3 regions of the Geobacillus sp. FSL K6-3411 genome follow, and region 2 is predicted to be linked to each of the others. Evidence: riboswitches for the same ligand, from Rfam matches in the RefSeq annotation. Region 2 holds a riboswitch; each other region holds the start of a gene.
What was found. Region 2 has a riboswitch for S-adenosylmethionine ahead of metK (methionine adenosyltransferase). Riboswitches for the same ligand answer to the same signal wherever they lie in the genome.
Positions count from the first base shown of each region.

Region 1 (3,265 bases), 1.7 Mb from region 2:
GCAAATGTGCTCATCGTCGTCTTCCTTTCCTTGTACATGTTTCAGTTTGCCTGGAGTGGTGTTGAACAGCCGTCTTGAGAGAGTGGTGTTATCGTTCCGTCTCGACAAACAGCCGGCGGAAGTCTTCCGTTCCGTCTAGTTCGGCGCGTTCAACGATCAGGCGGCGGCCAAGGCGAAGCGCGTGTCGCTTTGCCGCAAGCCGTTCGTCTTTTTGCTCAATGCCGTCAAGATCGGCAACATGGGCGAGGCCGATCGTCCGACGGATGACTTCGCAGCCGGCAAAGCCGACGGCGTCGATGAACGTTTGCCGCAGCACATCGTCAAGCAGGCCGGGCGTTGCGGCATACGTTTCGACACTTTCGGTGCGCCAAAGCTCCGAGAACACGGACGTAAAGACAGCCCATGTTCGGTCGATGTGATCAAAGAGCGGACGGCGCTCTGATTCAGGGCGGGACAACGCATTTAACAGCAAGTTGGCGATAAAGTGGCCAAGGTCAAACCCGATCGGGCCGTAAAAGGCGAATTCCGGGTCGATCACTTTCGTTTCGTCATCACTGGCGAAAATGCTGCCAGTATGTAAATCACCATGCAGCAATACATCAGCTTCGGTTAAAAATTTGCGCTTCAGCTTCGCTGCTTCGAGATGGAGACGGTCGTCGTTCCAAAGTGTTTCCACATCCAGGTGCAATTCGTCTTCAAAATTGTTCGAGTCATGGTCGAAAAACGGATCGGTAAAGACGAGATCTTCCGTAATTTTGCACAGCTCCGGATTGACAAAACTTTGTGCCAATTTCTTTTTCTCTTGTTGGTTCATGCCGAAATCAGACGTGTAAAACGCCGTTTTGGCAATGAATTCACCGATATGCCTAGACAGAAGCGGATACGTTTTCCCTTCAATCAGCCCTTTGCGGGCGATTTGTAAATAGGACAAATCTTCCATCACCGTAATGGCGAGCGATTCGTCAGAATAGTAGACTTTTGGCACATATTGTGGTACGTAGCTGGCAAACGTGCGCAGTGCGTTGCTCTCAATGACCGCACGCTTTAATGTGAGCGGCCAGCTTTCACCGACGACTTTCGCGTACGGCAGCGCTTGCTTAATGATGATGCCTTGCTTTGTTTCTTGGTCGACGACGTGAAACACTAAGTTTAAGTTGCCGTCGCCGATCTCACGGCATAAAAGCGGTGTTCCGTCGCGGAACAAGCCGAGGCGGACGGCGAGGGCGGTCGCTTTTTGTTCGGTGAGCGGTTCGTAAGCAGATGATTGGATAATCGCCATTTTCACGTTCCCCCTTTAGTTTTGGCAAATAAAAAACCTCTTTCGCATACGGAAAGAGGCTTGAAGATTCTCGGTCTTCGCGCCTCTTATCTTCCAGAAAGACGTCTGTCTTTCCGGTGGACTTAGCACCGTGCCCTGCGGAAGCGGATCGCTTCCGGCGCCGCTTATGCGTGCGCCCTATCTCACGATAGCATTACGGTCGGTTGCTGGGCTTCATTGGGCCAGTTCCCTCAGCCAACTCTTGATAAGAGTACCGAATCTGCTTATTTAGTTTTTGGAATTTTTGTGATGTTGGCAATTGTTCGGTTGCTTGATTCGAATAATACAGCTTAAGCAGGCCGATTGTCAATACGTTTTAAAAAATTTTTTTGCCGTCTCTTCATAAAGGCGCGGCCGGCGGTCAGCAAATACGGGGATGCGCGAACGAACATCTCTGACGAGAGCCGGGTCGATGTCGGCTAGAAGGATGCCTGGGTCCTCATCCGCCTCAGCGAGGATTTCCCCCCATGGATCGATGATGAGCGAATGGCCAGCAAAGACGTTGTTTGGGTCGCTTCCGGCTCGATTGCAGGCGACCACATAGCATTGGTTTTCGATCGCCCGCGCCATCAGCAACGTCCTCCAATGGTGAAGGCGAGGAAGCGGCCATTCGGCGACAACAAACAACAATTCGGCTCCAGACAAGGCATGGGTGCGAATCCATTCCGGAAAACGGATGTCATAGCAAATGACCCCGGCACACGACAACTCATCAAGCGAAAACAAGCCTGGCTCGTTTCCTGACTGCAAATGCAAATGCTCATCCATCAGCTGAAACAAATGAACTTTGCTATATTCCTTGATGATTTGGCCGTTTCGATTGGCGACAATCATTGTGTTCGTTACGCCGGCGTCCGTTTTTTTAGCGACTGAGCCGGCCACAAAATGGATGCCGTATGTTTGTGCCAATCGGGAGGCGAACGTTTTCGCCCGTTCGGCATTGTCATCAGCGATTTCATCTAAGCGCGTCAAGTCATAACCGGTCGTCCACAGCTCCGGAAGAACGATGATATCGGCTCCTTCTTTGACGGCGAGTTCCACGGCTTTTTCGGCTTGCTGTTCGTTTTTTTGCGGGTCACCAAACGCGATATCCAATTGGAGGCAAGCGATGCGGATGGTCATTGTTTTTCACCTCAATGAAAAAATTTACTTTACATTTTGCTTTTTACGATATATGATTTTGCACTAGAATTTCAAGAAATTTTTGAGAAGGTGTGGGCGATGACGACCGAATTTCCTTTTTCCGAACTGCTTGAACAGTTGCCGAAGCAATTTTTTGCTTCGCTTGTCGCCAAAGTGGGAGCGAAAATAAAGGCCGGGCACGATGTCATTAATTTAGGGCAAGGCAATCCGGATCAGCCGACGCCTGGCCATATTGTTGAGGCGATGCAACAGGCAGTGGCCAATCCAAAATACCATAAATATTCGCCGTTTCAAGGTTACTCATTTTTGAAAAAAGCAGTCGCTGCGTTTTATGCGCGTGAGTACGGGGTTGATGTGGATCCAACCCGCGAGGTAGCCATTTTGTTTGGCGGTAAGGCTGGTCTTGTTGAGCTGCCGCTTTGCCTCGTCAATCCGGGCGATGTGGTGCTTGTCCCGGATCCGGGCTATCCGGACTACTGGTCCGGGATCGCGCTCGCCCGCGCACGGATGGAAATGATGCCGCTTATCGCCGAGCAGCAATTTTTGCCTGATTACAGTGCCATTCCGGCAGCGGTCGCTGATCAGGCCAAACTGATGTTTTTGAACTATCCGAACAACCCGACCGGGGCGACGGCGACGAAAGAGTTTTTTGCTGAAACAGTGGCGTTCGCCGCTAAGTACGGCATTGCTGTTGTGCATGATTTCGCCTACGGGGCGATCGGTTTTGATGGCAAAAAGCCGGTCAGCTTTCTCGAAGTTGATGGGGCGAAAGAGGTCGGTGTTGAAATTTACACGTTTTCCAAA
Region 1 covers NZ_CP150187.1:980,601-983,865, forward strand. The annotation lists gene mtnA (S-methyl-5-thioribose-1-phosphate isomerase) at 1-14, opposite strand, end outside; gene mtnK (S-methyl-5-thioribose kinase) at 89-1,279, opposite strand; SAM riboswitch class I at 1,363-1,530, opposite strand; gene NSQ22_RS05005 (carbon-nitrogen family hydrolase) at 1,625-2,440, opposite strand; gene NSQ22_RS05010 (pyridoxal phosphate-dependent aminotransferase) at 2,540-3,265, shown strand, end outside.
Region 1: another riboswitch for S-adenosylmethionine. It lies ahead of mtnK (S-methyl-5-thioribose kinase); the one in region 2 lies ahead of metK (methionine adenosyltransferase).

Region 2 (3,265 bases):
GCCGGCCGGCGAAAGTCGTCCGCGAGCTGACGGAAGACGATTTCCGCGAAATGGAACGCATCCGCCGCGAATATGTAGAAAAAGGACAATATTACAAGGCGCTCCAACAAAACAGAAGCTGACCTTCCATCTTTTCACAGCGGCTAAAAAGGACAGAACCAACAACAGCACGCTTCATTTCGATGTCTATAAAAAGAAACGGAGGAAGACTCACCTTAGTGCAGTCCTCCTCCGTTTTTCATTTATTCGTTTTTCGCTAATGCCAGTGCTTGCTCTTTCAGCACCGCTGCTTTATCCGTGCGCTCCCACGGCAAGTCGACATCCGTGCGCCCGAAATGGCCGTAAGCCGCTGTTTGTTTATAAATCGGACGACGCAGATCCAGCATTTTGATGATGCCAGCCGGGCGAAGATCGAAGTTGTTGCGGACAACTTCAATTAAAACGTCTTCCGACACTTTGCCGGTGCCAAACGTATCAATCGAAATCGATACCGGACGAGCGACACCGATGGCGTAAGCAAGCTGCACTTCGCACTTGTCGGCCAGTCCGGCCGCAACAATGTTTTTCGCAACATAGCGAGCCGCATATGCTGCCGAACGGTCAACTTTCGTCGGGTCTTTCCCCGAGAATGCACCGCCGCCATGGCGAGCGTAACCACCGTACGTGTCAACGATGATTTTCCGCCCTGTCAGTCCAGCGTCCCCTTGCGGACCACCGATGACGAAGCGGCCGGTCGGGTTGATGAAATATTTCGTGTTCTCATCCAACAACTCCGCCGGAACAATCGGCTTGATGACGTGTTCTTTCATATCGCGTTCGATTTGGTCGTGCTCAATTTCCGGATGATGCTGCGTTGAAATGACAATCGTATCCACGCGCACCGGTTTGCCGTTTTCATCATATTCGATCGTCACTTGCGTTTTGCCGTCTGGACGCAAGTATGGCAAAACATCCGTTTTGCGCACTTCGGCCAATCGACGCGAAAGACGATGGGCAAGCGAAATCGGGAGCGGCATAAGCTCTTCCGTTTCATTGCAGGCAAATCCAAACATGAGCCCTTGGTCGCCGGCACCGATCGCTTCAATTTCTTCGTCAGTCATCTGACCTTCGCGTGCCTCAAGTGCCTGGTCAACCCCCATCGCGATATCCGGCGACTGCTCGTCAATGGCCGTCAACACCGCGCACGTATCGGCGTCAAACCCGAACTTCGCGCGCGTATAGCCGATCTCGCGGACCGTATCGCGAACGATGCGCGGAATATCGACGTACGTCGAGGTCGTAATTTCCCCGCTAACAAGCACGAGACCTGTTGTGACGCTCGTTTCACAAGCGACACGGGCATTCGGATCTTTTTCTAAAATGGCATCCAAAATGGCATCCGAAATTTGGTCACAAATTTTATCCGGATGCCCTTCTGTTACAGATTCTGAAGTGAACAAGCGGCGTTTGGCTGACATTCGGCTCATTTCCTCCTCTTGACATAATGTGGCGATACGGAACTCGTTTCCCTTCATATAAAAAAACCTTTCCTGTCACGGTGAGGAAAGGTCATTGCAATCGTATTGCTTCCTTTCACTCTTATCGTTCAAGGACCACGCCTTGCCACAGGTTAGCACCTTTTCACATATTGTAAAATTGTGACGGTTGCTGGGTTTCATCGGGCCTGTCCCTCCACCGGCTCGGGATAAGAGTATCCGTTCAATGACTTATCTTATCGTAATGAAATAAGCAAAGTCAACCGCAGAAACAAATTTTTTATTATCTGAAAAATAGGCCAAACTAAGTTTAAAAAACCTACACAATTAGTATGGACTATTAATAAAAATGTGTTATACTATTTTCAAGAGGAATTCCAATAAAAAAGGCAGGTTGTGAATATGGGGATCGCAAAAATGACCAATAAGCTTTCTTTGCTGCTGCAAAAACCGTACGTACATCACCAGTTGTCCGTTGCTGAGCTCGTCGAAAAAGTGCTGCACCGAAACGAAGGGCGGCTGACGCACACTGGCGCTGTCGCCGTCACGACCGGTAAATATACCGGACGGTCACCGAAAGACAAATACATCGTTGAAGAACCGTCGACGAAACAGAACATCGATTGGGGAACGGTCAACCAACCAATGGCACCGGAGACATTTCAAAAATTATATGATAAAGTGCTCGATTATTTAATGAAAAAAGATGAACTGTTCGTCTTTAAAGGCTTCGCCGGCGCTGACCCGAAAGCGCGGCTGCCGATTCAAGTGGTGAACGAATTCGCTTGGCACAACTTGTTTGTCCATCAGCTGTTCATCCGTCCAAGCGCGGAAGAACTCGCCGACCATGAACCGCAATTCACCGTCATTTGCGCGCCGAACTTTAAAGCAGACCCGGCCGTTGACGGGACGCGTTCGGAAGCGTTTATCATCATCTCGTTCGAACAGCGCACCGTCTTGATCGGTGGAACGGAATATGCGGGCGAAATGAAAAAATCGATCTTCTCGGTCATGAACTATTTGCTGCCGGAACAAGGCATCTTGCCGATGCACTGCTCGGCCAACGTCGGTCAGGAAGGCGACGTCGCCCTCTTCTTCGGCCTGTCGGGAACCGGGAAAACAACGCTCTCGACCGACCCGAAACGCCGCTTGATCGGCGATGACGAACACGGCTGGTCGAGCCGCGGCATTTTCAACATCGAAGGCGGCTGCTATGCGAAATGCATCAACTTATCGCGCGAGAAAGAGCCGCAAATTTTTGATGCCATCGGCTTTGGCGCCGTGCTTGAAAACGTCATTCTCCATGATGCGACACGGGTTCCGGATTACGATGACGGGACATTGACGGAAAACACGCGCGCGGCCTATCCGCTTCAGGCGATCAAAAACATCGTTGACCCAAGCGTTGCCGGCCATCCGTCGACCATCGTGTTCTTGACGGCCGATGCGTTTGGCGTCTTGCCGCCGATCAGCAAGCTGACGCGCGAACAGGCGATGTACCATTTCTTAAGCGGCTACACAAGCAAACTCGCCGGCACCGAACGCGGCGTCACTGAACCGGAAGCGACGTTCTCGACATGCTTTGGCGCGCCGTTTTTGCCGCGCCCGGCCGTCGAATACGCCGAAATGCTCGGGCAAAAAATCGCTGAGCATAACGTCCGTGTCTTTTTGGTCAACACTGGTTGGACAGGAGGACCATACGGCGTCGGCAGCCGGATGAAGCTCGCCTACACCCGCGCGATGGTACAAGCCGCCGTCGAAGGGGAGCTTGACAACGTCGAAACGGTCCA
Region 2 covers NZ_CP150187.1:2,911,896-2,915,160, forward strand. The annotation lists gene NSQ22_RS14770 (gamma carbonic anhydrase family protein) at 1-122, shown strand, start outside; gene metK (methionine adenosyltransferase) at 243-1,457, opposite strand; SAM riboswitch class I at 1,576-1,691, opposite strand; gene pckA (phosphoenolpyruvate carboxykinase (ATP)) at 1,878-3,265, shown strand, end outside.

Region 3 (3,265 bases), 1.4 Mb from region 2:
AAACGCCAAGCGGCAATCCAACAATGATCGCGACAAACAAGGAAATAGCCACCATATAAATCGTTTCGAAAAACGCCTTATTCAACTCCGGAAGCAGGCCTAGTAATGTATCAAGCAGCATGCGAAACAACCTCCAATCTGTTCGTCCGTTTAGCGATATAATCCATCGCCCGTTGAATTTCATCCTCTTTCCCGATCAGCTCCATCACAAAAATACCGAGCGGTTTGTCTTGGATATACTCGATTTTGGCATGCAAAATATTTCCTTTTACTTCAAATTGTTGCAACATATCGGAAACGATTGTTTCCGTCGCGCTTTTGCCTTCAAACTGAATTTTCACGATCGTCCCCGTATGCGTTTCCCGTAAATGTGCAGGCAAGTCAACATGCATGACGCTATGGACGAACGATCTCGTTAATTCTTCTTTCGGATGGGTAAACAGCTCATAAACGGTGCCGAGTTCAATCACTTTGCCGTTTTGCATGACGGCAACGCGGTCACATATATGTTTGACCACTTCCATTTCGTGAGTAATGAAGACGATCGTAATACCGAGCTCACGGTTAATTTTTTTCAGCAGTTCTAAAATCGATTTGGTCGTGCTCGGATCGAGCGCCGATGTGGCTTCATCGCATAACAGGACGGTCGGATTGTTAGCGAGTGCCCGGGCGATGCCGACGCGCTGTTTTTGCCCGCCACTCAGCTGCGCCGGATAGGCGTCCCGCTTGTCGGATAGACCGACCATGTCGAGCAGCTCATTGACCCGTTTTTCGATGTCCGGTTTCGGTTTTTTAGCTGCTTTTAAGGCGAAGGCGATATTTTCAAATACTGTTTTCGAGCTAACTAAAGAAAAGTGTTGGAAAATCATTCCGATTTTTTGGCGCACTTGCCGCAGTTCTTTGGCATCTAATGCTGTTACATCGATCCCATCGATGAGAATGCGGCCGGATGTGGGACGTTCTAGGGCGTTTAAGCAGCGCAGCAGCGTGCTTTTTCCAGCGCCGCTGTAGCCGATGATGCCAAAAATTTCACCATCGCGAATCGTAAGTGATACGTTGTCTACCGCAACGGTTTGTTTCTTTTTCGTTGTATACACCTTTGTAACGTTTTGAATGTCGATCATGTCCATCCTCCTTGTGTTGATAGGTAGAATTTGGTAAACAAAAATGCCTCTTTCATTCGGAAAGAGGCATCGGTGGTATGTAAACTCCCGACTTATCTTTCAGAATGAAAGCCATTCTGCAGGAATTAGCACCGTTCCCTCAAGGGGAGGTTGCCGGACGTCATTGGGCCTGTTCCCTCAGTCACTCTTGATAAGCGGTTTGCTGTATGTAATTTTTATGAAATTCATGATAATGCGACAGCTATGTGTTGTCAATATGTATTTTCCATTCGGATTCTTCAGGAAACGTTTACATCGTTGCGCTTCTAGAGAAAATATTTGTGCTCGTCTTTCGCTTGGAAAAATTGTACACTAAACAATAGGGATGGAAATGGAAAGGGGAATGGGCAATGATTCCGATCGTAACGGCTGATGAAATGTACGCCATTGACCGAGAAGTGGCCGAGCGGATCGGCATTCGTGATGACTCGTTGATGGAAAACGCTGGGCAGGCACTGTTTCGGGTGTTGAAAGAGCGAATTCCACACACGGCTAGGGTGGCGGTGCTCGTCGGGACGGGCAATAACGGCGGCGACGGATTGGTCATTGCACGCATGTTGAAAAGTTATGGTTATGACGCCGATGTATGGCTCGTGCCGCTGCAAGAGAAGGTGAAAGGCGCGGCGCGCACGGCGCTTGAGGTGTACGAGCGGTCGGGGTATTCTTGGATAGCTTATGAGGGGAATGAACGAGCGTTTGCGGCACACGTGCCACATTACGACGTCATCATTGACTCGCTCCTTGGCATTGGCATCAAAGGAGACGTGCGCCTGCCGTATAAAGAAATCATTGAGCAAGTGAATCGCACGTCCGCAACGGTATACGCGATCGATGTGCCAAGCGGGGTGCCGGCTGATGGAGGCGATGTCAGCACCGCCATTCGTGCTGATGCGACGCTTACCGTCCAATGTCCGAAGCTTGGGGCGTATACGTTTCCTGCGGCGGATTATTACGGAGAGATCGCTGTGGTCGATATCGGCATCCCGCCGCTAGCGGTGCAGGTGAAGACAGATGCCCGGTTTTTGTGGGAACATAGCGATGTGGTGCAGACAATGCCGAAGCGAAAACGGTCATCGCATAAAGGAACGCACGGTAAGCTGCTCATTGTCGGCGGATCTAAGGAGATGAGCGGGGCGGTAACGATGACAGCGAAAGCGGCACTTCGCAGCGGGGCCGGGCTTGTGACGATGGCCGTTCCGGAAACGGTGTACGAGGCAGTTGCCAGCCGTGTGCCGGAGGCGATGTACCGGTTATGGCCGGCAGAGGGTGGCGCATTTGCTGGCGTGGCTGATTGGGCTGGGCTTGATATCGACGCGATGGCCATCGGCCCGGGAATGGGGCGAACGGAAGGAGTGCGACGCTTAGTGAGCGAACTTGTGCGCCAGCCAGTGCCGCTTGTCATTGATGCAGACGCTTTGTTTTTTTGGGATGACTACGCCGAACGAGTGCGCGAACGGAGCGCCCCGACGGTGATTACCCCGCACCCGGGAGAGATGGCGCGCATTGTCCATCGTTCCATTCGCGAAGTGGAGCATGACCGCTTTGGCGTATCGAAGCGGCTGGCTATGGAATATGGTGTGTATGTCGTCTTAAAAGGGCCGTATACGATTGTCACCACGCCAGACGGGGCGCAATATGTGAACGCGACCGGCAACCCGGCGTTGGCTAAGGGGGGAAGCGGCGATGTGTTGACTGGCATCGTGGCGGCGTTTTTGTTGCAGCATGAGGCGGTGCAGCCGGCGGTGAATAATGCTGTGTTCGTCCACGGCCAAGCAGCTGATTGGCTTGTGCAAAACGGTCATTCACTGTGGGACGTCTTGGCTTCTGACGTCATTGACGCATTGCCGGCTGTGTTGGCTAGGCTGGGCGATGGTGCGCAAGTGTGAACGTGATGGGAGTGGCCAGCCGTTTTACTAGGAAGAAGGTCTTGGCTGCTCAACGTTTACGGATAAAGAAAAGAAAGGAAGCGTCTTCAAAGCGCGCTTCCTTGTTTGCTTTTGGCAACAAGCGATTCAATGTGCCCAACCGGTCCCGCGGTTCGTTATGCTTTTTACGTACGAGCAGGACGATCCGCTTTCCGGGGAAGCGGGGGTGGGGGAATC
Region 3 covers NZ_CP150187.1:1,540,653-1,543,917, forward strand. The annotation lists gene NSQ22_RS07745 (methionine ABC transporter permease) at 1-121, opposite strand, end outside; gene NSQ22_RS07750 (methionine ABC transporter ATP-binding protein) at 111-1,124, opposite strand; SAM riboswitch class I at 1,214-1,321, opposite strand; gene NSQ22_RS07755 (bifunctional ADP-dependent NAD(P)H-hydrate dehydratase/NAD(P)H-hydrate epimerase) at 1,514-3,049, shown strand.
Region 3: another riboswitch for S-adenosylmethionine. It lies ahead of NSQ22_RS07750 (methionine ABC transporter ATP-binding protein); the one in region 2 lies ahead of metK (methionine adenosyltransferase).